Regions from separate parts of the Streptomyces sp. NPDC002446 genome, predicted to be linked through region 2. Evidence: riboswitches for the same ligand, from Rfam matches in the RefSeq annotation. Region 2 holds a riboswitch; each other region holds the start of a gene.

Region 1 (5,696 bases), on a different contig from region 2:
AGCCGCCCCGGTGGTGCTCCGTGGTCGACGGGTTCCATGCATGACCTCCCCGTATCCGCCCGCGGCCACCGTGGCGCGGGCACATCCCAGCCTGGGGCCCGGCACATCGATGAGTCCAACACATCGTTGTCATCTCATCCATCGTGAAAAGAGATCGCCGCTGACTAGGATCGGTGCGCATGGAGCTGCAGCAGATGCGCTATGTCGTCGCGGTGGCCGAGACCGGCGGCTTCACCCGGGCCGCCGAGCGCTGTCATGTGGTGCAGTCCGCGCTGAGCCATCAGATCGCCCGGCTGGAGAAGGAGCTCGGCGCGCGGCTCTTCGACCGGACGAGCCGCAGCGTGCGGCTGACCGTCGCGGGCGAGGCGTTCGTGCCCGTCGCCCGGCAGGCGCTGCAGGCGGCCGAGCGGGCCCGTGCCGAGGTGGCGGCGGCGACCGGCGAGGTGCGCGGCCGGCTGGCAGTGGGCGCCATCTCGACCGTCGCGGCCGTCGATCTCGCGCGTGAGCTGGGCGCTTTCCGCAGCCGCTGTCCGCAGGTCCGGGTCAGTCTGCAGATGGAGATGAGCGATCCGCTGATCGAGCGAGTGCGGGAGGGGACGCTGGACGTCGCCTTCGTCGGGCTGGCGCCGAGTGCGCGCACCGTCGGCGTACGGGAGAAGGAGCTGGCGCGCGGTGAGCTGGTGGCGGTGGTGCCGCCGGGGCACCCGCTGGCCGGGCGGGAGTGGACGACGCTGGCGCGGCTGGCGCGGGAGACCTTCGTGGACTTCACGGCGGGCTCGGCGGCGCGGCGGCAGCGCGACGAGGCGTTCCGGGCGGCGGGGCTGGCCTCGGAGGTGGCGTTCGAGGTGACCACGGTGGAGTTCCTGGCGAAGCTGGTGCGCGCCGGGCTGGGCATCGGGATGGTCCCCGAGGCCATCGCCTCCGAGCTGCCGGGGCTGCACATCGTGCGGGCGCGGCCGGCGCCGGAGCGCACCGAGCGGGTGGTGTGGAGCGGGCTGGGACCGTCGCCGGCGGCGGTGGCGTTCCTGGAGGGGCTGGGGGTGGAGGCGGGGTAGGCGGGCGCGGGCACCGTCGTGCGCCCACCGGTTACGGTCGGAAGGTGCACGACAAGCAGGACACCGCCTCCGACGCCACCACCCCCGCGACCGCGCCGGCCGACGCCCCGGCCGAAGGCCCGGCGGGGCCGCCCGCGGGCTGCCCCGTGGCTCCCGCCGCCCCGTCCGCGGGCCCGGCGCCCGAGCTGTTCACCTGGGAGTTCGCGGCGAACCCGTACCCGGCGTACGCCTGGCTGCGGGAGCATGCGCCGGTGTACCGGACCGCGCTGCCCAGCGGCGTCGAGGCCTGGCTGGTGACCCGCTACACCGAGGCGCGGCAGGCGCTCGCCGACGCCCGGCTGTCGAAGAACCCGGTGCACCACAGCGAGTCGGCGCACGGCAAGGGCAAGGTCGGCATCCCGGGCGAGCGCAGCGCCAACCTGATGACGCATCTGCTCAACATCGACCCGCCCGACCACACCCGGCTGCGCCGGCTGGTGTCGAAGGCGTTCACCCCGCGCCGGGTCGCGGCCTTCGCGCCGCGCGTCCAGGAGCTGACCGACCGCCTCATCGACGGCTTCGCGGGGCGCGGCGAGGCCGATCTGATCCATGAGTTCGCGTTTCCGCTGCCCATCTACGCGATCTGCGATCTGCTGGGCGTCCCGGCCGAGGACCAGGACGACTTCCGGGACTGGGCGGGGATGATGATCCGGCACGGGGGAGGCCCGCGGGGCGGGGTCGCGCGTTCCGTGAAGAAGATGCGCGGCTACCTCGCGGAGCTGATCCACCGCAAGCGCGAGCTGCTGGGGGAGGTCCCGGAGCCGGACGAGGACCTGATCTCCGGCCTGATCCGGGCCTCCGACCACGGTGAGCACCTCACCGAGAACGAGGCCGCGGCGATGGCGTTCATCCTGCTCTTCGCCGGGTTCGAGACCACCGTCAACCTCATCGGCAACGGCACCTACCAGTTGCTGCGCCACCCCGCCCAGCGCGCGCTGCTGCAGAGGTCGATCGCGGCGGGCGACGCCGAGCTGCTCACCACCGGCATCGAGGAGTTGCTCCGCTACGACGGTCCCGTGGAGCTGGCGACCTGGCGGTTCGCGACCCAGGAGCTGACGCTCGGCGGGCAGCGGATAGCCGAGGGCGACCCCGTACTGGTGGTGCTGGCCGCCGCGGACCGCGACCCGTCACGCTTTGTCGAACCGGACATGCTCGATCTGACCCGGCGTGACAACCAGCATCTGGGATACGGGCACGGCATTCACTACTGTCTGGGCGCACCGCTCGCCCGGCTCGAAGGGCAGACCGCGCTCGCCACGCTGCTCAGCCGGCTCCCGGACATCCGTTTTGCCGGGAATCCTGATGATCTGCGCTGGCGCGGCGGGCTCATCATGCGCGGACTGCGGTCGCTGCCGGTGGAGTTCACGCCCGAACGGCACTGACCAGGGACGCGAGCGAAAGTGACGCAGCGTCAGCCATGTGACCTTTACGTGATCTCTGCTACACCGGCTTGTGACTACCCGTGACCCCGGTTACCTTTCGACCGACGATCGGCAGGATTCGCGAGCCGCTCGCACGTTCGAATGGACGGGCGCGCGGAGGAGTTGCGTAATCGAACGGATCGTCGAATAACTCAACCGCCGCGCGAAAGGCATCCGCATGCGTTCCGGGAACGGCCGACACCGTCGCCCCCGTCAAGCACCGGCCATCTTTGTCACGGCGGGAGTGACCGGCGCGGGCCTCGCGCTGCCCCTGCTCTCCGCCGGTGGCGCCCACGCCGCCGACACCGCGACCTGGGACAGGGTCGCCCAGTGCGAGAGCGGCGGGGTGTGGAGCGCGGCCTCGGGCAACGGCTTCTACGGCGGTCTCCAGCTGACCCAGGAGATGTGGGACGACTACGGCGGCGGCGCCTACGCCTCGCGCCCCGACCTCGCCAGCCGCGCCCAGCAGATAGCCGTGGCCGAATCGATCCTCGACGACCGCGGCCCGGACGCCTGGCCGAGCTGTGCCGTCAACGCCGGACTGACCCGGGACGGCCGCGCGCCGGAGGTCGACCCGGGCAGCACCAGCACGCCGATGCCCGACCCGTCCGAGGACGAGGGCGGCTCGGACTCCTGGGAGCCGTCCCCGTCGACCGGCTCGTCCGACACACCTGACGACCCGGACGCCTCCGGCTCCGACGAGGCGGACCGCGGCCGGTCCCACGAGGGGAGCCACCGCGGCTCCCCCGACGGATCCGACGAGCGGGAGCCCGGCGGTCCGGCCGACGAGGCGCCCGGTGACGCGACCGGCGAACCCTCCCCGGACTCCTCCTCGCCGTCCGCTCCCGACGAGGGCGACTCGTCCACGGCCCCGGAGCCGTCCGACTCCGCGACGCCCGGCGACCAGGACGGCGACCAGGACGGCGACTCCTCCCACTCCGCCGACCCGTCCGACGGCGGCGACAGCGCTGACCCGGGCGGCACGGCCGGTGAGACGCCCCGGGAGACGCCCGGCAAGGGCCGGCACCGCGGCGATGCGGATCCGGGCGAGGGCGGGGGCGGCGACCGGTCCTCCGGCGGCCGGCACGCCTCGCGCGGCGACGGGGACCGCAAGGTCCCGGCGGACGGCGGCGACTACACCGTGCGCCCGGGTGACAGCCTGTCAGCCATCGCGGCGGCCCACCGGCTGCCCGGCGGCTGGCCCGCGCTCTACGAGCGCAACGAGGGCGTCATCGGGGCCGACGAGAACCTGATCCACCCGGGGCAGCGGCTCGATCTCGGGCACAAGGAAAGCTAGTTCGCCGCCTTCGTCCCCTTTGGGAAAGTGAGACAAGGCTCTCGTTGGGCGGCGGGCGCACAGATCCGCCCGCCGCCGTCATACCGGGCCTCACCTGCAGATATGTGACCAACCCGTGATCAAAAACGGTCAACTTGGTTCAGAAGGTGGGGTTTGAACACCAAGGGGATTACTGCTTACGGTCAGGACCGCTCGCCAAAGCGGGCCCCTTCGATCACACGCCGAATCCTGCCGGTGGTCGGAGGCAGTTGACGCGCAAGCGCCGAAGGCAGGAGCGGGGGAACCAAGGTAGGCGCCGGCCCGGCCCGTGAAAGCGGGTCAGCCGGCTTGGGGTGAAGCCAGGTGCGCCATGCGCATCCGGCCGGGCGACTCACAGCCCGAACCCGACAGCTCACCTCGTAGGCGTCGGTGAGGAAACGAACGAACCATGCTGATCAACAAGGGCAAGCACCGTCGTCCCTCCAAGGCCGTCCGCGTCGCCACCCTCGCCGGTGTGGCCGGTGCCGCCGTCGCCGTCCCGCTGATGGGCGCCACCTCCGCCTCCGCCGCCTCCGTCGAGACCTGGGACAAGGTCGCCCAGTGCGAGTCCGGTGGCAACTGGTCGATCAACACCGGTAACGGCTACTACGGTGGCCTGCAGTTCTCCAACTCCAGCTGGGCCGCCGCCGGCGGCACCCAGTACGCGGCGCGCGCCGACCTGGCCACCAAGGCCCAGCAGATCGCCGCCGCCGAGAAGCTCCTCGCCATCCAGGGCCCGGGCGCCTGGTCCTGCGCCGGTGCCGGCGGCCTGACCTCCGGTGGCCCGGCCCCGCAGCTCGACACCACCGCCAAGTCCGCTCCGAAGCAGGACGAGGCCAAGCCCGAGGTGAAGAAGGCCGCCCCGGCCCCCAAGGCCGAGAAGGCGCAGCCGGCCCCGAAGAAGTCCAACGGCCACGGCAACTACACCGTCAAGGCGGGCGACACCCTCGCCAAGATCGCCAAGGCCCACGGCACCAACTGGAAGTCGGTCTACGAGGCCAACAAGTCGGTCATCGGCGGCAACCCGAACCTGATCTTCCCGGGCCAGCAGCTCAGCATCTGAGCCGCCCCCTCACCGGGACTCGTATGACCCCGGCGGCGGACCCCGCCGCTCCGTGAGACTGCCCCGCCCGGCGCGCACGCCCCCCCAGCGCGCCGTGGCGGGGCTTCTCCGTTCACCGGGGCACGCAGCCCCGGTGACCAGCAACGTCGAGCATTTTTCCCCGCTCAGCGAACAATGTGCCGAAACCTCCCGTGAACTGCGCCTTTGAGTCTCTTTTCGTCCCACGGAGCGGGCCGAGGGCAAGCGGACGCGCCAGGGGCCGTTAGGCTCATGCTGCAGAACTCCAGACACCCATGAAGGAGACAACGTGCCGTCCATCGACGTCGTCGTAGCCCGCGAAATTCTCGACTCGCGAGGTAATCCCACGGTCGAGGTCGAGGTCGGCCTCGACGACGGCAGCACGGGCCGTGCCGCCGTGCCGTCCGGCGCCTCGACCGGCGCCTTCGAGGCCATCGAGCTCCGCGACGGGGACGCCAACCGCTACCTCGGCAAGGGCGTCGAGAAGGCCGTCCTGGCCGTCATCGAGCAGATCGGCCCGGAGCTCGTCGGCTACGACGCGACCGAGCAGCGGCTGATCGACCAGGCGATGTTCGACCTGGACGCCACCGACAACAAGGGCTCGCTCGGCGCCAACGCCATCCTCGGCGTCTCCCTCGCCGTCGCGCACGCCGCCTCCGAGGCCAGCGACCTCCCGCTGTTCCGCTACCTCGGCGGCCCGAACGCGCACGTGCTGCCCGTGCCGATGATGAACATCCTGAACGGCGGCTCGCACGCCGACTCCAACGTGGACATCCAGGAGTTCA
Region 2 (5,696 bases):
CAAGATCTTCGACGCCCGCGCCGCCCAGGAGTACGGCCTGATCGACGGGCTCACCCGCAACCGCAAGCGGTCGGCCCGCCAGCCCGCTACGGGGTGAGCCGGATGCTGCCGCCCGAACCGCCGCCGCTGCCCGCCCTGACCCGCGCCGAGGGCGAACTGATCGACCGTTACCTGGAGGTGCTCGACCTGCTGGGCCGCATCAATCCGGCCCGCGGCGGCCACACCTACAGCGGTCTACGCGCCGCCCAGGCGCTCGTCGGCAAGGCCGCCGAACTGCGGGACGCCTTGACGCTGATGCACAACCGGGGCGAGAGCGAGTTCCATCGCGACACGCTGGCCCGCGCGCTGCGGGTGCTGGACGGCGAGCGCCGGGCCGGGCTGGTGACCGTGCCGCCGTCCGAGGACGGGTGACCCGACACGCGCAGCGCCGGGGCCGCCCGGACGGCGTAGCGTCCGGGCCCCTTGCCGGGAGGCGACGAATTGCGCGGACGGAGCGGATTCCTGCGGCCCTCGATGTTTCGCCCCAGGTCCCGGGACCGCGACACTCCGCACCCCGCCACCCGAAGGAACAAATCTAACCATTCAGCGCAAACGTGACCCATATCACACATGTCGATTTCAGCTCGGAATTCGGGGGTCCGGTGCGTGACGATCCCTTGGACGACAAGACCCCGCCACAGCGACGGGGCGGTCCGCACGGGCGCCTAATCCCGCCGCCGTGCCGGATGTCCGGTCGACGGTGTGGACCGGCGGGAGCGGAGGACCCGAGCACGACGGGGTCCGGGCCTTCACGGCCCACGGACCCCTTGGGGTGAAGCCGTACGCACGGCAGGGCATCTTCGCCTGCCCGAACCCGACAGGTCTTCCTTCGCAGGCGGCTGACGAAGGGTTTGCGCATGACCGTGCGCACGCATAGGCCGAATCTGCTGGTGCGCGCCGGCACCGTCTCCGCTCTGACACTGGCCACGCTCGGCGGGACCACGCTTGCCCCCGGGGCGGCGACGGACGCCGGGGCCGCGTCCGTCGCCGCCCAGGCGGTGCAGGTCGCGGCCTCCAAGCGGGGCTCGCCGTACGAGTACGGCGCCGAAGGGCCGTACCGGTTCGACTGCTCGGGGCTGACGCTGTACTCGTTCAAGCTCGCCGGCCGGCTCCTGCCACGCAGCGCCGCCGCGCAGTACGGCCACACCCAGCACATCCCCGCCACCTCCCGAAGACGCGGTGACCTGGTCTTCTTCCACTCGGCCCGCGGCATTTACCACGTCGGCATCTACGCGGGCCACGGCCGGATCTGGCATGCGCCCAAGACCGGCGACGTGGTGCGGCTGGCGAGGATCTGGAGCCCCACGGTCTGGTATGGACGAGTGGGCTGACCTGCGGTTTCACCTCACGCTCGGTCAATTGTCAGTGGTCGCCGGTAATTTGACGGTGTGACTTCGCAACTGAGCAAGGTGCTGACGGCCGCCGCCCGCGGCAGCTTCCCGCCCGCGGACGGGTCGGTGACGGTGCTGCCCCCGCCCTCCCCGCGGGACACCGGGGTGGTGTCCTTCACCTGCCATGCCGTGGTGTTCGCGGATGTGGAGCCCTCCTGGGTGCACGACCGGATAGCCCCCGGTGATCTCGCCGGGCCGCTCAGCCCGCCGTTCCTGACCGCTCTGGGCGAGCGGGTGGGCCGCGAGGCCAACAACATCGACATGACGACGGTCGCCGAGGCGCTGCCCGGCCCGCCGCCGTTGGAGCTGGTGGAGACGACGGACCGGAGCCACCCGCGCATCACCCGCGCCCTGCGCCACCGCGACGACATACGGGCCTGGACGACCACCGACGGCGGGACGCTGGTCATCGGCCGCGGGGTGGCGGGCCGCTGGGAGCTGGCCGTCGAGGTGGACGGCAGCGGCCAGGGGCGCGGTCTCGGCGGCAGGCTGGCGTACGCCGCCCGGCATCTGCTTCCGGCGGGCGAGCTGCTGTGGGCGCAGGTCGCCCCCGGCAATGCGCGCAGCGTGCGCGGGGTGCTCGCCGCCGGGTTCGTGCCGGTGGGCGCCGAGGTCCTGATGGTGCCGCACGGCGGGCGCGGCTGAGCTCCGGCCGGCGCACAGGGACCGTGCCCGGCCACGCGCGGACGGAGCCCCCCTCAGGCGGCCAGCAGCTCGACGAGCAGGATGCCGCCCAGGGCGGTGAGCAGTGCGCCGGTGGTGGCTTCCAGGGCGCGGGCCACCCTCGGGCGGCGCAGCCAGGATCCCAGCCGGTCGACGAGCAGCGCGACGGCGGGGAACCACACCAGCGCCATCGCGACGACCACCGTGGCGAGCAGCAGCGTACGGGGCAGCGCCGGCTGACCCGCCGGGACGAACTGCGGCAGCAGACTGAGGAAGAGAACGGGGGCCTTGGGATTGAGCGCATTGGTCAGAAAGCCCTGCCGCAGCCCCTGCGCGGTGCTCAGCACGGCGTCCGGGCCGCTCGCGGGATCCGCGGCGGCGGCCGCCCGGCCGCGGCCGGCCGCGATCAGCGCGCGGCACCCGAGGTACAAGAGATAGCCGCCGCCGAGCAGTTGGACGGCGCCGAAGAGTGCGGGCACGGCGACCAGCACCGCCGCGAGCCCGGCGACCGCCAGCGCGGTGTGCACCAGCAGCCCGCCCGCCACCCCGACGGCGGTCGCCACCCCCGCCCGGCGCGAGTCGAGGGCATTGCGCACCACGACCGCGAAGTCCGCGCCCGGCATGGTGACCATGCCCGCGGCGACTCCGGTGAAGGCGATCAGCTGTCCGTCCATGAGAGCAGCTTCGCTGGTCAGAGCCTTTAATGGGTATTGGCAATCTTCTTTGACGGCCTAAAGAGGTGGTGATGTACGACCCCACGCGGCTGGCCGCTCTGGTGGCGGTGGCGGAGGCCGGTTCGATCACCCGGGCGGCCGCCCGGCTGGGCTACACCGCGCCCGCGCTCTCCCAGCAGCTCGCCAAGCTGGAGCGGGAGGCCGGCGCCGCGCTGCTGGTTCGCCACCACCGCGGGGCGCGGCTGACGGCGGCCGGTGAGCTGCTGCTCGTCCGCGCGCGGCGGGTGCTCGACGAGCTGGAGCAGGCCCGGCACGAGCTGTCGCTGCTGACGGGGCTGTCCGGCGGGCGGCTGCGGATCGGCACGTTCATGACGGCCGGTACGCATCTGCTGCCGCCCGCGCTGAGCGCGTTCCGCCGGGCACACCCCGATGTGGAGCTGAGCGTGACGGAGTACGTACCACCGCTGGCCACCGAGGCGGTGGCGCTGGGCGAGGTCGATCTGGCGCTGACGCACGAGTATGTGCCGGGTGCGGCGATGCCGCCGCCGGACGGCGTGTCGCTGGAGCCCCTGCTGACCGAGGAGCTGGTGCTGGTCACCGCGCCGGGCCACGCCCTGTCGGCGGCCTCCGGGCGGCTGCCGCTGACCGAGCTGGCCGGTCAGCCGCTGGTCAGCATGGCTCCGGCGAACCCCAACCGGCGCGAGGTGGAGGCGGCGCTGTCGGCCGCCGGGGCGAGTGTGGCGGTGCGCTGCGAGTCGCCGAGCTACGCGGTGGTGTGCGCGCTGGTGAGCGCGGGGCTCGGAGTGGCCGTGGTCCCGGAGATGATGGCGGAGGGCTCGGTGACCCCGCTGGGGGTCCGCCGGCTGGACCCGCCGGAGCTGCGCCGGCGGATCTCGGTGGCCTACCGCCCCGGCGGCGGCACGCCCGCCGCGGACACCCTGCGCGCCCTGCTGCGCGGCGCGTTCGGCCGCCACTCCCCCACGCCGTGAGGCCCGGGCCGGGCCTCACGGTGATCCCGAAACCGGCTCCCCGGGGCGGCCACCCCCGCATAATGACGATCAGCCGAGCGGGCGCCCGGGCACCCGGGCACCGATCGGCAGCCGATGACGGCTCATTTCGACTGGGGGACGAACCATGCGCATAGGCGTGTACCTTGCCCATCCGCGGCCGGGCAGCTTCAACCATGCCCTGTTCGACGCCGTCGTGGCGGAGCTGTCCGGGCGCGGGTGCCAGGTACGCGCACATGACCTCTGCGCCGAGGAGTTCGCACCGCTGCTCGCCGCCGAGGAGACCGAGACGGTCCGCTCGGCGCCCTGTGCCCACGACCCGCAGCTGGCGCTGCACCGCGCGGAGGTGGCGACACTCGACGCGATGGTGTTCATCCACCCGAACTGGTGGGGTATGCCGCCCGCCGTCCTCACCGGCTGGGTACAGCGTGTCCTCGCGCCCGGCGTCGCCTACAAACTGGGTACCGCCGAGGGCGAGCCCGCGGGGCTCCTCCGCGCCGGCCGGGCCCTCGTCCTGAACACCTCGGACACCCCCGCCGACCGCGAGGAGAGCGAGTTCGGCGACCCGCTGCAACGGATCTGGGCGGCCTGCGTCCTGCCGTACGTGGGCGTCACCGATGTGCGCCGGGTCGTCTTCCGTACGGTCACCGACTCGGCCGACGAGACCCGCGCGGCCTGGCTGCAGCAGGCCCGCAAAGAGGCCGCCGCGCTGCTGGACTGACCGCGGCGCACCGGGCGCCGCACACGAGCCGGTGAACCGGCGGCGCCGCGCCACAGGCTCCAGCGAAAGGTTCCTGCACCGCAGCGGCGCACGGTCAGCGGACCGCGACCCGCCACGGCATCGTGATCCAGACGGTCTTGCCACCGGACGCGGTCGGGACGACCGACAGCCGCCCGCCGGCTTCCGCGGCGAGGCAGCGGATGATGACCATGCCCCGGCCGTTGTCCTGCTGGACGGCGGCGGGCAGCCGGCGCGGCCGGCGGGGATGGCTGTCGGTGACACCGACCCTCAGCACCTCGTCGCGGTCGAGCCGCAGCTCGATGGTGAAGGTCGGGGACTGGCCGAAGGTGTGCTGGACGGCGTTGGTCGCGAGTTCGGAGACGATCAGACGGACGGAGTCGGCGGTTTCGGTATCGGCGGGAAGGCCCCATTCGGCGAGCACGTCCAGGGTGTGTCTGCGGGCGAGGCCGACCGAGGCCGGGGCGCTCGGCAGCGTGAGTGAGGATTCCTGGTGGTCTGCCATCGCGACGCCGTCCCTTTCCCACCGAGGCCGGCTCCGGTCCGCTGACCAGGGGGCTTGCGGAATGCCGCTCGGGACACCGCTGCCGCCTCGGACTTCTGCTGTGCGCCAGACTGCCACCGATGCTGCCGGTGTGGTGCTCGATCCACCAACTTATACAGATATCTATCGCTCAATGCGGTGAACTCTGCCACGCGAGACCGGATTTGGGACGTATGGGGCGCCGGCCGCGCGGGGCCGTCAGTCCGTCGGCGCCGTGGCCACGATCGTTCCGACGGCCCGATCGATCTGACTCTCCGTCAAGTCGGCGCGTGCCGTGAGCCGCAACCGCGAGATCCCGTCGGGGACGGACGGCGGCCGGAAGCAGCCGACCGCCAGGCCGGCCGTACGGCAGTCGGCGGCCCAGCGCACCGCGGCCTCCGGCGACGGGGCACGGACCGAGACCACCGCGGCGTCCGGGCGTACCGCCGCCAGCCCCGCCGCGGTGAGCCGGTCATGCAGCTCGCGGGCGATCTGCCCGGCGCGCCCCGCGCGCTGCGGTTCGCGGCGCAGCAGCCGGAGCGCGGCGAGCGCGCCGCCGGCCGCCGCCGGGGCGAGGCCGGTGTCGAAGATGAACGAGCGGGCGGTGTTGACCAGGTGCTCGATGACCCGGGCGGGCCCGAGCACCGCGCCGCCCTGCGA
Region 3 (5,696 bases), on a different contig from region 2:
GCGCGTCGGGTGGCGAAGCCGCTCGGGCCCTTGGCGCGGGCCGAGGAGAGCGTGGCGCCGACGCCCCCGCCGAAGCCGCCACCGCTGCCGCTGCCGCTGCCGCTCCGCGAGGAGAGGCCGCCCATGGACGCCGACGGTGTCGCGGGACCGGTGCGCCGCCACTGGACGTGGTCGTCCGGGATCTCCTCCAGGAAGCGCGAGGGCGGGTTGTACGACGGCTGGCCCCAGGCGCTGCGCATCGTCGAGCGGGTGACGTAGAGCCGCTCGCGGGCGCGGGTGATGCCGACGTAGGCCAGCCGGCGTTCCTCCTCCAGCTCCTTGGTCTGGCCCAGTGCGCGCATGTGCGGGAAGACGCCGTCCTCCATGCCGGTCAGGAACACGACGGGGAATTCCAGGCCCTTGGCGGTGTGCAGCGTCATGAGGGTGATCACGCCGCTGCCCTCCTCGTCCTCGTCGGGGATCTGGTCGGAGTCGGCGACCAGCGCGACCTGTTCGAGGAAGTCGGAGAGGGTGCCTCCCGTGGCCGTTCCCGGGCCTGCTTCCGGGGCCGTTCCCGGGGCCGTTTCCGGTGCCGCGGCGGCCTCGCCGCGGTCCTGCTCGAATTCCAGGGCCACGGCGGCGAGTTCCTGGAGGTTCTCGATCCGGGTCTCGTCCTGGGGGTCGGTGGAGGCCTGGAGTTCGGCGAGGTAGCCCGTGCGCTCCAGGACGGCTTCGAGGATCGTGGCGGGTCCGGCGCCGGACTCGACGATCGTGCGCAGCTCCTCCATCAGGACGTTGAAGCGCTTGACGGCGTTGGCGGAGCGGGCCGCCATGCCGTACGCCTCATCGACCCGGCGCAGCGCCTGCGGGAAGGTGATCTTCTCGCGTGCCGACAGGGCGTCGATCATCGCCTCGGCGCGCTCGCCGATGCCGCGCTTGGGGACGTTCAGGATGCGGCGCAGCGGGACGGTGTCTTCGGGGTTGGCGAGCACCCGCAGGTAGGCGAGGATGTCGCGGACCTCTTTGCGCTCGTAGAAGCGCACGCCGCCGACGACCTTGTAGGGCAGTCCGACCCGGATGAAGATCTCTTCGAAGACACGGGACTGGGCGTTGGTGCGGTAGAAGACGGCGACGTCGCCGGCCTTGGCGTCGCCGGCGTCGGTCAGGCGGTCGATCTCGTCGGAGACGAACTGCGCCTCGTCGTGCTCGGTGTCGGCGACATAGCCGGTGATCTTGGGGCCGGCGCCGGCGTCCGTCCAGAGGTTCTTGGGGCGGCGGTTCTCGTTGCGCTCGATGACGGCGTTGGCGGCGGACAGGATCGTCTGGCTGGAGCGGTAGTTCTGCTCCAGGAGGATCGTCGTGGCGTCCGGGTAGTCCTCCTCGAACTGGAGGATGTTGCGGATCGTGGCGCCGCGGAAGGCGTAGATGGACTGGTCGGCGTCGCCGACGACGCACAGCTCGGCGGCAGGGATGTCGGCGGTTCCCTGGCCGACCAGTTCGCGTACGAGGGTGTACTGGGCGTGGTTGGTGTCCTGGTACTCGTCGACGAGGACGTGGCGGAAGCGGCGGCGGTAGTGCTCGGCGACGTCGGGGAAGGCCTGGAGCAGGTTGACCGTCGTCATGATGATGTCGTCGAAGTCCAGGGCGTTGGCCTCGCGCAGCCGTGCCTGGTACATCGCGTACGCCTCGGCCAGCGTCTTCTCGAAGCCGTCGGCTGCCGTCCCGGCGAAGGTCTCCTCGTCGATGAGCTCGTTCTTGAGGTTGGAGATCTTCGCGCTGAAGGACTTGGGCGGGAAGCGCTTGGGGTCCAGGTCGAGGTCGCGGCAGACCAGGGCCATCAGGCGCTTGGAGTCGGCAGCGTCGTAGATCGAGAAGGAGGAGGTGAAGCCGAGCCTCTTGGATTCGCGGCGCAGGATGCGCACGCAGGCGCTGTGGAAGGTCGAGACCCACATGGCGTTGGCGCGCGGGCCGACCAGTTCCTCGACGCGCTCCTTCATCTCACCGGCGGCCTTGTTGGTGAACGTGATCGCGAGGATCTGGCCGGGGTGGACGTGGCGCTCGGCGAGGAGATGGGCGATGCGGTGGGTGAGCACCCTGGTCTTGCCGGAGCCGGCGCCGGCGACGATCAGCAGCGGGCTGCCCGCATGCACCACGGCGGCTTTCTGCTCGTCGTTGAGCCCTTCCAGCAGCGCCGCGGGGTCGATGGCCGGGCGGGCGGCGCCGTCGCGGTAGTACGCCTCCCTGTGCACGGGCGCGTCGAACTTCCCGTCGAAGAGGTCGGCGGGGATCTCCTCCGGGGCGGGCTCGTGCTCGTCCTCGGGGGGCGGCGGGGGTTCCTCCTCGCCCTTGTGGCCGAGGTCCGCCAGGAAGCTGTCGTCAAAGAGGCTGCTCATCGCCCACCGAGTCTAGGCCGCCGCACTGACAACGCGCCGGGGAGTGGGTGATTGCCCGTCTCGGGGGGAGCGGGGACTGCCTCGCAGGGCGGCGGGCGGGGGCGGGAACGGCCCTCTCTGGTCCTCTCCGGTCCGGAGAGGGCCGGTCCGGTTCCGCTCTGGCCCTCTCCGCTCCGGTCCACTCCGGCCCGCTCGTCCACTCCGGCCCCACCCCGTTCGGCGCGCCTACCCGAAACAGACATCTGCCGCAACACTCCCCGCGCCGCATTCAGGTCACGAAAAGGTTTCGGGCATATCGAACATCAGCCTTCACAGAAGCCACACGAGTTGGCTAACGTCCTCGCTCAGGCAGCCCGCAACCCCGCGGTCGACAGCGTCCGCACGGGCAGCCCGCGCCGAGTCCGGCCCTGCCGCCAGGCACCCGGAGCCGGGGACCCACCAGCACCACCGGGGTGAATCGATCCTGCGCCCGTCACCGACGGACGCGCGGACCGTAGGGCAAGCCTTCCGTCTGCGACACCGCCCGAACCCGACAGCTAACCCGGTAGGCGGTCCACGGAAGGAGTTGCCGGCCTTGGCGTCCCATCGCAAGCCGCGCACCAGCGTTCTCATCTCGCCCGGGAGCCGGCGTACGGCGGCCGGGCTCACCACCGCCGCACTCGCCTCGGTCACCCTGCTCTCGCAGTCCGCCGACGCGGCCCCCAGAGCGCCCAGGCCCACCATCGAAGAGGTCAAGCAGAAGGTCGACGGCCTCTACCGCCAGGCCGAGGTGGCCACCCAGAAGTACAACGCCGCCAAGGAGCGCGCCGACCGCCAGAGCGCCACCGTCAACGATCTGCTCGACGCCGCCGCCAAGCGCGCGCAGAAGATGAACGACTCCCGGCGCGAACTGGGCACCTTCGCCTCGGCGCAGTACCGCACGGGCGGTATGAACCCGACGGCGCAGCTGATGCTCGCCGAGGATCCGCAGCAGTTCTTCGACCGCAGCCACCTGATGGAGCGGCTGACCAGTCGGCAGAAGCAGGCGGTCACCGACTATCAGGAGCAGGCGGCGGCAGCGGCGCACCAGCGGGCCGAGGCGAGCCGCAGTCTGGAGCGGCTGCAGAAGTCGCAGGCCTCCCTGAAGGAGTCGAAGGCGTCGGTCCAGGGGAAGCTGGCCGAGGCCCGGCAGCTGCTGTCGCGGCTGACCGCCCAGGAGAAGGCGCGGCTGGCGGAGCTGGAGCGCCGGCGGGAGGCGGAGGCCCAGCGCAAGGCCGAGGAGGAGGCGCGCAAGCAGCGGGAGCGGGAGCGTCAGCGGCAGGAGGACGGTGGCGGCTCGGCCGGTGGTGAGACCGGCGGCGAGACCGGTGGTGGCACCAGCGACGGCGGCTCCACCGGGGACTCGTACGCCGCGAAGGCCGAGAAGGCCCTTGCGTTCGCCCGCGCGCAGATGGGAAAGCCGTACGTCTGGGGCGCGACGGGCCCCAACTCCTATGACTGCTCGGGGCTGACGCAGGCGGCGTGGAAGGCGGCGGGGGTCGAGCTGCCGCGGACGACCTGGGACCAGGTCAAGGTCGGCGAGCGGGTGGCGACCAAGGATCTGCAGCCCGGTGACCTGGTGTTCTTCTACGACGACATCAGCCATGTCGGCATGTACATAGGCGGCGGCAAGATGATCCACGCTCCGAAGCCGGGTGCCAACGTCCGGGAGGAGTCGATCTACTACATGCCGATCTACGGGAGCGTCCGCCCGGCCTGAGCCCCCCCCACGGGCCCACCCCCCACACGCCACCGCGCGGCCACCGGTTCCGGTTCTCCGGAGCACGGTGACCGCGCGGTGTGCCGTCGTGGTGCGCGGCGTGTGCCTGGTGGGGCGCACGGTGTGCCGTCGTGGTGCGCGGCGTGTGCCTCGTGGGGCGCACGGTGTGCCGTCGTGGTGCGCGCCGTCGTCAGGTCCAGAGCACGGCGATGAAGATGTTGGCGACGGTGAGCGCGCCGACCGCGCCGAACAGCGGCTTGTCGACCGTCTCGTCGTCCCGCTTGACGTAGACCAGCGCCAGGATCACCACCAGCAGGGCCATCTTGATGCCGATCTTGATGTTGTTGACCGGGTCGTCCTGGGCCTGGTTGAGGCCGACCAGCACGATGCCGGTGACGAGCATCGTCAGCGCGCCGTGCAGCATGGCCGGCACGAAGCGGGCGGTGCCCGCGCTCATCGCCTTCATCTGGGTCAGGAAGCCGCCCAGCAGGGAGGCGATGCCGATGATGTGCAGGCCGACGAAGACATTGATTACTACGTCCATAGTGCTGGATCGTAGCCGCCGTATAGCACGGCCTTTGCGGCAGGGCGTCCACAATCGCCGCTTCGGTCACGGCAGACCCGTCCCGGCGTGCAGGCGGCGGCGCGGTGGTCAGCGGCGCACCGGCCGCGGTCGGATGCGAACAATGCCGGCCAAGCGGACTCACCCCCGTGACGTCCAGGTTTAGCGTCCTCCTCCAGGCGGCCGACAGCCCGCCGACGCCCGGCCTGGCCGGGTGTTCTGTCGGCCGCCCCGCCGGGAGGTACGGCGGCGGCCGGCTCGCTGGGAGCGGACCGCCGCCGGGCCCGCGGCCCGAAGGGAAGGAAGTGACGGCCACCGTGGCCTCGCACCGCAAGCCCAGGCAGCATCCGCTCGCCTTGCTCACCGGCGGCGGCTCGCGCAGTGCGCGCACCGCCCGTACGGCGGCCACCCTCGCCCTCGCGGGCGCCGCCACCGCCACCGCCTTCGAGGGCACCGGCCAGGCGGCACCCCCGCCCACCCCCGCCCAGGTCAAGGACCGGGTCGACGCGCTGTACCAGGAGGCAGAGGTGGCCACACAGAACTACAACGGCGCCAGGGAAGCCGCCGACACCGCACGCGAGGAGCTGAGCAGACTGCAGGACGAGGCCGCCCGCCGGGCCCAGGAGCTGAACGCCGCCCGCGCCGAGCTGGGGACCCTGGCGGCGTCCCAGTACCGCGCCGGCGGCGTGGACCCGGCGGTGGGGCTGCTGCTCTCCGCGGATCCGCAGCGCTATCTGGACGGCGCCGCGGTGCTGGAGCGTGCGGGCAGCCACCAGGCGAGTGCGGTGGCCGGTTACGCGCGCCGGCTCGGCAGCGTACGGCAGGTCCGGCAGCGGGCCGAGGACACCGCGGAGCGGCTGGCGTCCACCGAGTCCCGGCTGAGGAAGCACCGGGTGACCATCGTCCGCAAGCTGGACGCCGCCGAGCAGCTGCTGGACCGGCTGACGGTGGAGCAGCGGCGCCTGGTGGCGGGCGGGAGCGGCTCCGGCGGCGGCCGCGCGGACCGGGGGGCGGGCCGTGGTGA
Region 4 (5,696 bases), on a different contig from region 2:
TTCTGGTGGCCGTTCCTTCGACCGCGACCGCCGTGACGACCGCGGTGGCTTCAACCGCGACCGCCGCGATGACCGTTCCGGTGGGCGTTCCTTCGACCGCGACCGTCGTGACGACCGTTCCGGTGGCCGTTCCTTCGACCGCGACCGCCGCGACGACCGGGGTGGCTTCAACCGCGACCGCGGCGAGCGTCCCAGCCGTCCGTTCAACCGTGACGACCGCTCCGCCGGCCGCTCCTCCGGTGGCTACCGCTCCGGTGGCGGCGACCGTCCGTTCAACCGTGACGACCGCCCCGCCGGCCGCTCCTCGGGCGGCTACCGCTCCGGTGGCGGCGACCGCCCGTACGGCCGCCGCGACGACCACCGAGGCGCCACGACCGGCTCCTTCGGCCGCCGCGAGGACAAGCCGCGCTGGAAGCGCAACGGCTGACCGCCGGCGCTGATCGGCAGGGTCGGCGCACCACGCTGACGCAGGGCCCGTACGCACGCAAGTGCCGTACGGGCCCTGTCCGTTGGGCGGCCGGGGTGCCCCTGCGGACCCCCTGCGGACGGCCTTCCGGCGGGCCCGTGGCACCCTGGTGACGGGCCCGATCCCTAATGCCTTCGGGCTGTGGCGGATCCTCGGGCTATGCTGCTCGTTGCGGGCCATTAGCTCAATTGGCAGAGCAGTGGACTTTTAATCCATTGGTTCAGGGTTCGAGCCCCTGATGGCCCACCAGTTACGGGCGGGGAGACGGGCTCTCCCCGCCCTCTGCTGTCTTTGCGGCCGCCCGGTCCGTGACCCGTCCGGCCCCCGATGATTCGCCGTGCGCCCTCGCAGCGGAAAGCCTTGGGACGTCGAGGCGGCGGCCACGACGCCGCCCGTGCGGACGACGGGCGGGAGCGGGAAGAGGCCGGTGCGATGCGGCAGGGCGACGGGCCCCCTACGGGCGACGAGGAGCGGCGGGCGCGCCGTGAGCGGATGTCCCCGCTGGCGCAGCGTCTGGCGCGCCGGCTCCCCGCCCTCCTGATCGTCGGCGGCCTCGCCTTCGACATGGCGACGCCGCCCAACTACACCGCTTCCCCCTTCTTCTCCGCCGCCCCGCTGGTCGCGGCGCCGCTGCTGTCGCTGCGCTCCACCACCCTCACCGCCCTGGCCGCCATGGCCGGCGAGGTCTGGGTGGTGGTCTACCGCAGCGCCGCCCAGAACTACCGCCAGTCGGTGACGGAGGTCGTCACGGTCTTCGTCGTCGCCCTGCTGGCGCTCGTGATCAACCGGGTGGTCCGGATGAGCGATGCCCGGCTGGCGTCCGTACGGGACGTCTCGGAGGCCGCCCAGCGCGCCGTACTGCCGCTGCCGCCCGAGCGGCTGGCCGGGCTCGCGGTCGCCGCCCGCTACGTGGGCGCGCGGGCGGACGCCCGGATCGGCGGCGACCTCTACGCGGTGCAGGACACCCCGTACGGCGTACGGCTGATCGTCGGCGATGTCCGCGGCAAGGGTCTGGAGGCGGTGGAGGCCGCGGTGGTCGTCATCGGTGCCTTCCGGGAGGCGGCGGAGCAGGAGGTCACGCTGGAGGCGGTGGCCGGCCGGCTGGAGCGGGCGCTGCAACGGGAGGGCAGGCGGCGCGCGGGGCTCGATGAGTACGAGGGGTTCACCACGGCCGTGCTGGCCGAGATCTCCGCCAACGGGCAGTCGCTGCTGCGGGTCCTCAACCGCGGCCACCCGGCCCCGCTGATGCTCACCCCGGACGGCGGGCTGCGCGAGCTGGCCCCCGCGGCGCCGGCGCTGCCCCTGGGGATGAGCGAGGTGGCGAGCTGGCCGGACCGGTCGGACGAGACGTTCCTGCCGGCCGGCTCGCTGCTGGTCTTCTTCACCGACGGGGTGACCGAGGCCCGCGACCTCCGCGGCTGTTTCTACGACCCGGCGGGCCGGCTGCGCGGCCGCCGCTTCGCCGGTCCGGACGACCTCCTGGACGCCCTCGTCGCGGATGTCGCCCGGCATACGGGCGGGGCGCCGGCGGACGACATGGCGCTGCTGGCGGTGCAGCGGCCCATGGGGGAGTAGGGCGGGCGGCGGGGCGGTTCAGTGCTCCGGCGCGGCCTGCGTCACCGGCAGCCGGTGCAGGCTGTGGCCGTGCTGGCCGGTGAGCGCGACCGGGCGCTCGTCCAGGGCGAGGGTGAGCAGCATGCCGTCCCCAAGGTGCCCGGCGGGGGCCTGCGGAGCGGTGATCCAGGGCAGGACGGAGTGGTACTCGTTGGAGATCCAGTGTCCGCCGCCGGGCCGCCCGTCGAGCAGCGACCGTACGGCCCGCGCGAACTCCTCGCGGCGGGCGGGCGGGAGGTAGGTCAGCACGGCGCTGTGGAAGACGACCAGCGTCGCCCCGGCCGGTGCCGTGGCGGCCAGCGCGGGCAGCTCGTCGATCAGGTCGCCGCGGACGATCCGCGGCCGCGGCGCCGCCCGTACGGCCTCGACCGCCGCGGTCAGCCGCGCCGCGCGCGCCTCGTCGCCGGGCCAGACGAGCGACTGCAGCCACCGCAGGTCGTCCGGCTCGCCGGCCGGGTCGAGCGGGTTCAGATCGATTCCGGCGCGCCAGACGATCTCCGGCGGCCGCCCGGGCAGATCCCCGGGCGCCCAGTCCGTACGGCAGGTGAACTCCACCGGGCCGTCCGGCGCCCCCGCCTCGGCGAGCGGGCGGCCTTCGTGGTCCGTGTAGCGGTAGCGGTAGCGGTCGGGGTGCAGGCACAGCCCGGCCGACGCGCCGACCTCCAGCAGCGCCAGCGGCTGCGGCAGACGGGCGAGCAGCGGCAGCAGCGCGGCGCAGCGGCCCGGCTCGTTGGTCTGGGTGGCGCGCTGCATGATCACCGCACGCACCTCGTCCCAGTGCCGGATCGTCCACTCGCGCCAGCGTCCGTAGGCGGCCTCGCCACGCGGGCCCTGCTCCGCGTGCGGGCCGTCGAGATGACGGACGGCGGCGAGCAGGAGGTTCGGCTGCTGCTTGTTGCCGGCGGGCAGCGACCCCGCCAGCAGATCGCAGAACTCCGGGTCCTGGCTGATCCGCGCGCTCAGCTCCTCATGGGCGTCGGAACGTCCCCGCGCCTCCCGCCAGGAGAACTCCCGGTAGCGCTCCGCCACATCCCGCGGGCCCGGGGTGGTACCGCCGTTGACGTGCCGGGCGGTCCCGGCGTTCCCCGCGCTCTCGACGTTGACGACCATGATCCGACGTTACGCTCTCACGCTGCGTAATCGCCGAGCGCCCCTCCGCATAACGACTGACGCACAATCAGCACGAGATCGTTTAGAAGTGTGCGGTCAACTCGCCCGGTTTACGGCCAACGTGGCCGGAAAAGTCCAGGCCATGACTCATGTGCAGCGGTTAAAGGATTCCCGGGAAGGCTTGGAAAACAGCCGCGATCTCTATTACTGTCCGATAACGCAGCGCGGTCGTCCCAGCCGTCGCAAGTGGCGGCACCGCGCGCCGACGCCGAATCCCGCACGCGCTTTTCACGCACCTCCAGCACCTCGAACTGCACCAAGGGAACCGGGGAACCACCACCTTGGGGTGAATCGGACGCCTCCGCCAGAGGGTGCCCGTAGGAGACCTTCCTGCTCCGAACCCGTCAGCTAACCCGGTAGGCGAGAAGGAAGGAAAGGAGAGCGCCCCCGTGGCGTCCAACAGGCCTGCCCCCGAGGCTTCGTCCGCGTACCGACTCGACGACCGAGGTGCCTTCGACGGCCCCGGTGCCGCGGCGGGCACCGCGGATATCGACGGCGACGGCCCGTGGGAGGAGTGGAACCCGACCGAGGAGTCGCTCCGCCCCGTCCGCGGCAAGCACCGGGTGGCCAAGCAGCGCGGCGGCGGACTCGCCCGCAGCGGCACGGTCCTGGGCGTCGGCGTCATCGCGGCGGTGGGCGCGGGCGGTATGGCCACCGCCGAGGACCGCCCGCCGGTCCCGATCTCGATGCCCGACGTCGGCGGTATGGCCGAGGACATCTCCGACAGCCTGCCGGACGCCGAGTCCCTCCCCGGTATCGGCACGCTCATATCCGACTCCGACCCGGGTTCCGCTTCGGCCGCCGATTCCGCCGTAACGGCCTCCGGAGACGACGCCGCGGGCCCCGCCGCCGGTCCGCTCACCCAGGCCACCCAGGCGGGCGCGGGCGGTACGACCACGACCGCCGGCGAGGCGCTGCGCAGCCGCATCCTCCAGCAGGCCGACGCACAGCAGGGCGCCGCCGAGGAGGAGGCCCGCGACGCGGCGCAGGCGGCCGCCGTCAAGGAGGCGGAGACGGAAGCGGCCGCCGCCCAGGAGACGGCCGAGAAGGCCGCGGCCGCCAAGAAGGCGGCGGAGCTGAAGGCCAAGCGCGAGGCCGAGGAGGAGGCCCGCCGGAAGGCGGAGGCCGAGCGCCTCGCCGAGCTGGCGAAGAGCTTCCTCGCCCCGGTCTCCTCCTACACCCTCACCGCCAGCTTCGGCCAGGCCGGCGACCGCTGGGCCGCGGACCACACCGGCCAGGACTTCGCCGCACCGACCGGCACGCCCGTCAAGGCGGTCCACTCCGGCACCATCACCCAGGCCGGCTGGGCAGGTTCGTACGGCTACCGCATCGTGCTCACCCTCGACGACGGCACCGAGATCTGGTTCTGCCACCTCTCCTCGATGGTGAAGACCTCCGGCAAGGTCAGCACCGGCGACGTCATAGGCCGCGTCGGCGCCACCGGCAACGTCACGGGCCCGCACCTCCACCTGGAGGTACGCCCCGGCGGCGGCGACCCGATAGACCCGATGCCGTGGCTGCGCGAGCACGGGGTGAACGTCTGAGGGGTTGCCGGGGGCAGTCCAGGACCCCAGGGGGCCAGAGCCCCTGGGGTCCAGGGGGTCAGGGCTCATGGGCTCAGCGGGACAGGGCTGCTGGGGCTCAGCGGGCCAGGGCCCCTAGGGCCCGACGGGCCAGGGCCGTTGGGAATACTCGCGCTCGGGAATACTCGCGCCCCTCCCGACGCTGCAACAACGCATGACCTCGACACACAGCACCCCGCAGGGCACCGGTTCCACCCCGCAGGGCACGGGCTCCACCCCGCAGGGCCCGCGGAACCGGACCCTCGGCTCGCTCTCCGTCTCGCCGCTCTCCCTCGGCGGCAACGTCTTCGGCTGGACGGCCGACGAAGCCGAGTCCTTCGCCGTGCTCGATGCGTATGTGGCGGGCGGCGGCAACTTCATCGACACCGCCGATGCCTACTCGTTCTGGGTCCCCGGCAACAGGGGCGGCGAATCCGAGACCATCATCGGCAACTGGCTGACGTCCCGCGGCAACCGCTCCGACGTCGTCATCGCCACCAAGGTCGGCGCCCACCCCGACTACAAGGGCCTGAGCGCGGCCACCATCAAGTCCGCGGTAGACGAATCCCTCACCCGTCTCCGCACCGACTACATCGACCTCTACTACACCCACTACGACGACGAGTCGGTCGAGGTCTCGGAGTTCCTCAGCGCCCTCGACGACCTCGTCCGGGCCGGCAAGGTGCGCGAGATCGCCGCCTCCAACATCTCCGCGCGGCGCCTGGAGGAGTCCCTGGCCTTCTCCGCCCGCGAGGGCCTGGCCCGTTACGTCGCCCTCCAGCCGCACTACAACCTGGTCTCCCGCGACACATACGAGGGTGAACTGGCCGATGTGGCCGCCCGCGAGGGCCTGGCCGCGGTCCCGTACTACGCGCTCGCCTCGG

Evidence for each region. Region 2 has a riboswitch for cyclic di-AMP ahead of ACWD6P_RS35615 (C40 family peptidase). Riboswitches for the same ligand answer to the same signal wherever they lie in the genome.
Region 1: another riboswitch for cyclic di-AMP. It lies ahead of ACWD6P_RS13225 (transglycosylase family protein); the one in region 2 lies ahead of ACWD6P_RS35615 (C40 family peptidase).
Region 3: another riboswitch for cyclic di-AMP. It lies ahead of ACWD6P_RS25400 (NlpC/P60 family protein); the one in region 2 lies ahead of ACWD6P_RS35615 (C40 family peptidase).
Region 4: another riboswitch for cyclic di-AMP. It lies ahead of ACWD6P_RS30445 (M23 family metallopeptidase); the one in region 2 lies ahead of ACWD6P_RS35615 (C40 family peptidase).

What each region holds. Positions count from the first base shown of each region.
Region 1 covers NZ_JBSFYC010000018.1:17,536-23,231, reverse strand. Annotated here, with positions in the region: gene ACWD6P_RS13245 (MFS transporter) at 1-38, opposite strand, end outside; gene ACWD6P_RS13240 (LysR family transcriptional regulator) at 180-1,055, shown strand; gene ACWD6P_RS13235 (cytochrome P450 family protein) at 1,202-2,476, shown strand; gene ACWD6P_RS13230 (transglycosylase family protein) at 2,760-3,812, shown strand; cyclic di-AMP (ydaO/yuaA leader) riboswitch at 4,063-4,232, shown strand; gene ACWD6P_RS13225 (transglycosylase family protein) at 4,240-4,893, shown strand; gene eno (phosphopyruvate hydratase) at 5,201-5,696, shown strand, end outside.
Region 2 covers NZ_JBSFYC010000121.1:5,329-11,024, forward strand. Annotated here, with positions in the region: gene ACWD6P_RS35605 (ATP-dependent Clp protease proteolytic subunit) at 1-97, shown strand, start outside; gene ACWD6P_RS35610 (hypothetical protein) at 103-411, shown strand; cyclic di-AMP (ydaO/yuaA leader) riboswitch at 705-892, shown strand; gene ACWD6P_RS35615 (C40 family peptidase) at 897-1,370, shown strand; gene ACWD6P_RS35620 (GNAT family N-acetyltransferase) at 1,428-2,075, shown strand; gene ACWD6P_RS35625 (LysE family translocator) at 2,129-2,767, opposite strand; gene ACWD6P_RS35630 (LysR family transcriptional regulator) at 2,839-3,756, shown strand; gene ACWD6P_RS35635 (NAD(P)H-dependent oxidoreductase) at 3,902-4,495, shown strand; gene ACWD6P_RS35640 (ATP-binding protein) at 4,590-5,018, opposite strand; gene ACWD6P_RS35645 (8-amino-7-oxononanoate synthase) at 5,256-5,696, opposite strand, start outside.
Region 3 covers NZ_JBSFYC010000050.1:50,968-56,663, reverse strand. Annotated here, with positions in the region: gene pcrA (DNA helicase PcrA) at 1-2,372, opposite strand, end outside; cyclic di-AMP (ydaO/yuaA leader) riboswitch at 2,756-2,939, shown strand; gene ACWD6P_RS25400 (NlpC/P60 family protein) at 2,947-4,110, shown strand; gene ACWD6P_RS25395 (hypothetical protein) at 4,301-4,654, opposite strand; gene ACWD6P_RS25390 (NlpC/P60 family protein) at 4,978-5,696, shown strand, end outside.
Region 4 covers NZ_JBSFYC010000073.1:23,574-29,269, reverse strand. Annotated here, with positions in the region: gene ACWD6P_RS30465 (DEAD/DEAH box helicase) at 1-427, shown strand, start outside; tRNA gene ACWD6P_RS30460 (tRNA-Lys) at 640-715, shown strand; gene ACWD6P_RS30455 (PP2C family protein-serine/threonine phosphatase) at 959-2,041, shown strand; gene ACWD6P_RS30450 (DUF2332 family protein) at 2,060-3,190, opposite strand; cyclic di-AMP (ydaO/yuaA leader) riboswitch at 3,483-3,628, shown strand; gene ACWD6P_RS30445 (M23 family metallopeptidase) at 3,640-4,794, shown strand; gene ACWD6P_RS30440 (aldo/keto reductase) at 4,988-5,696, shown strand, end outside.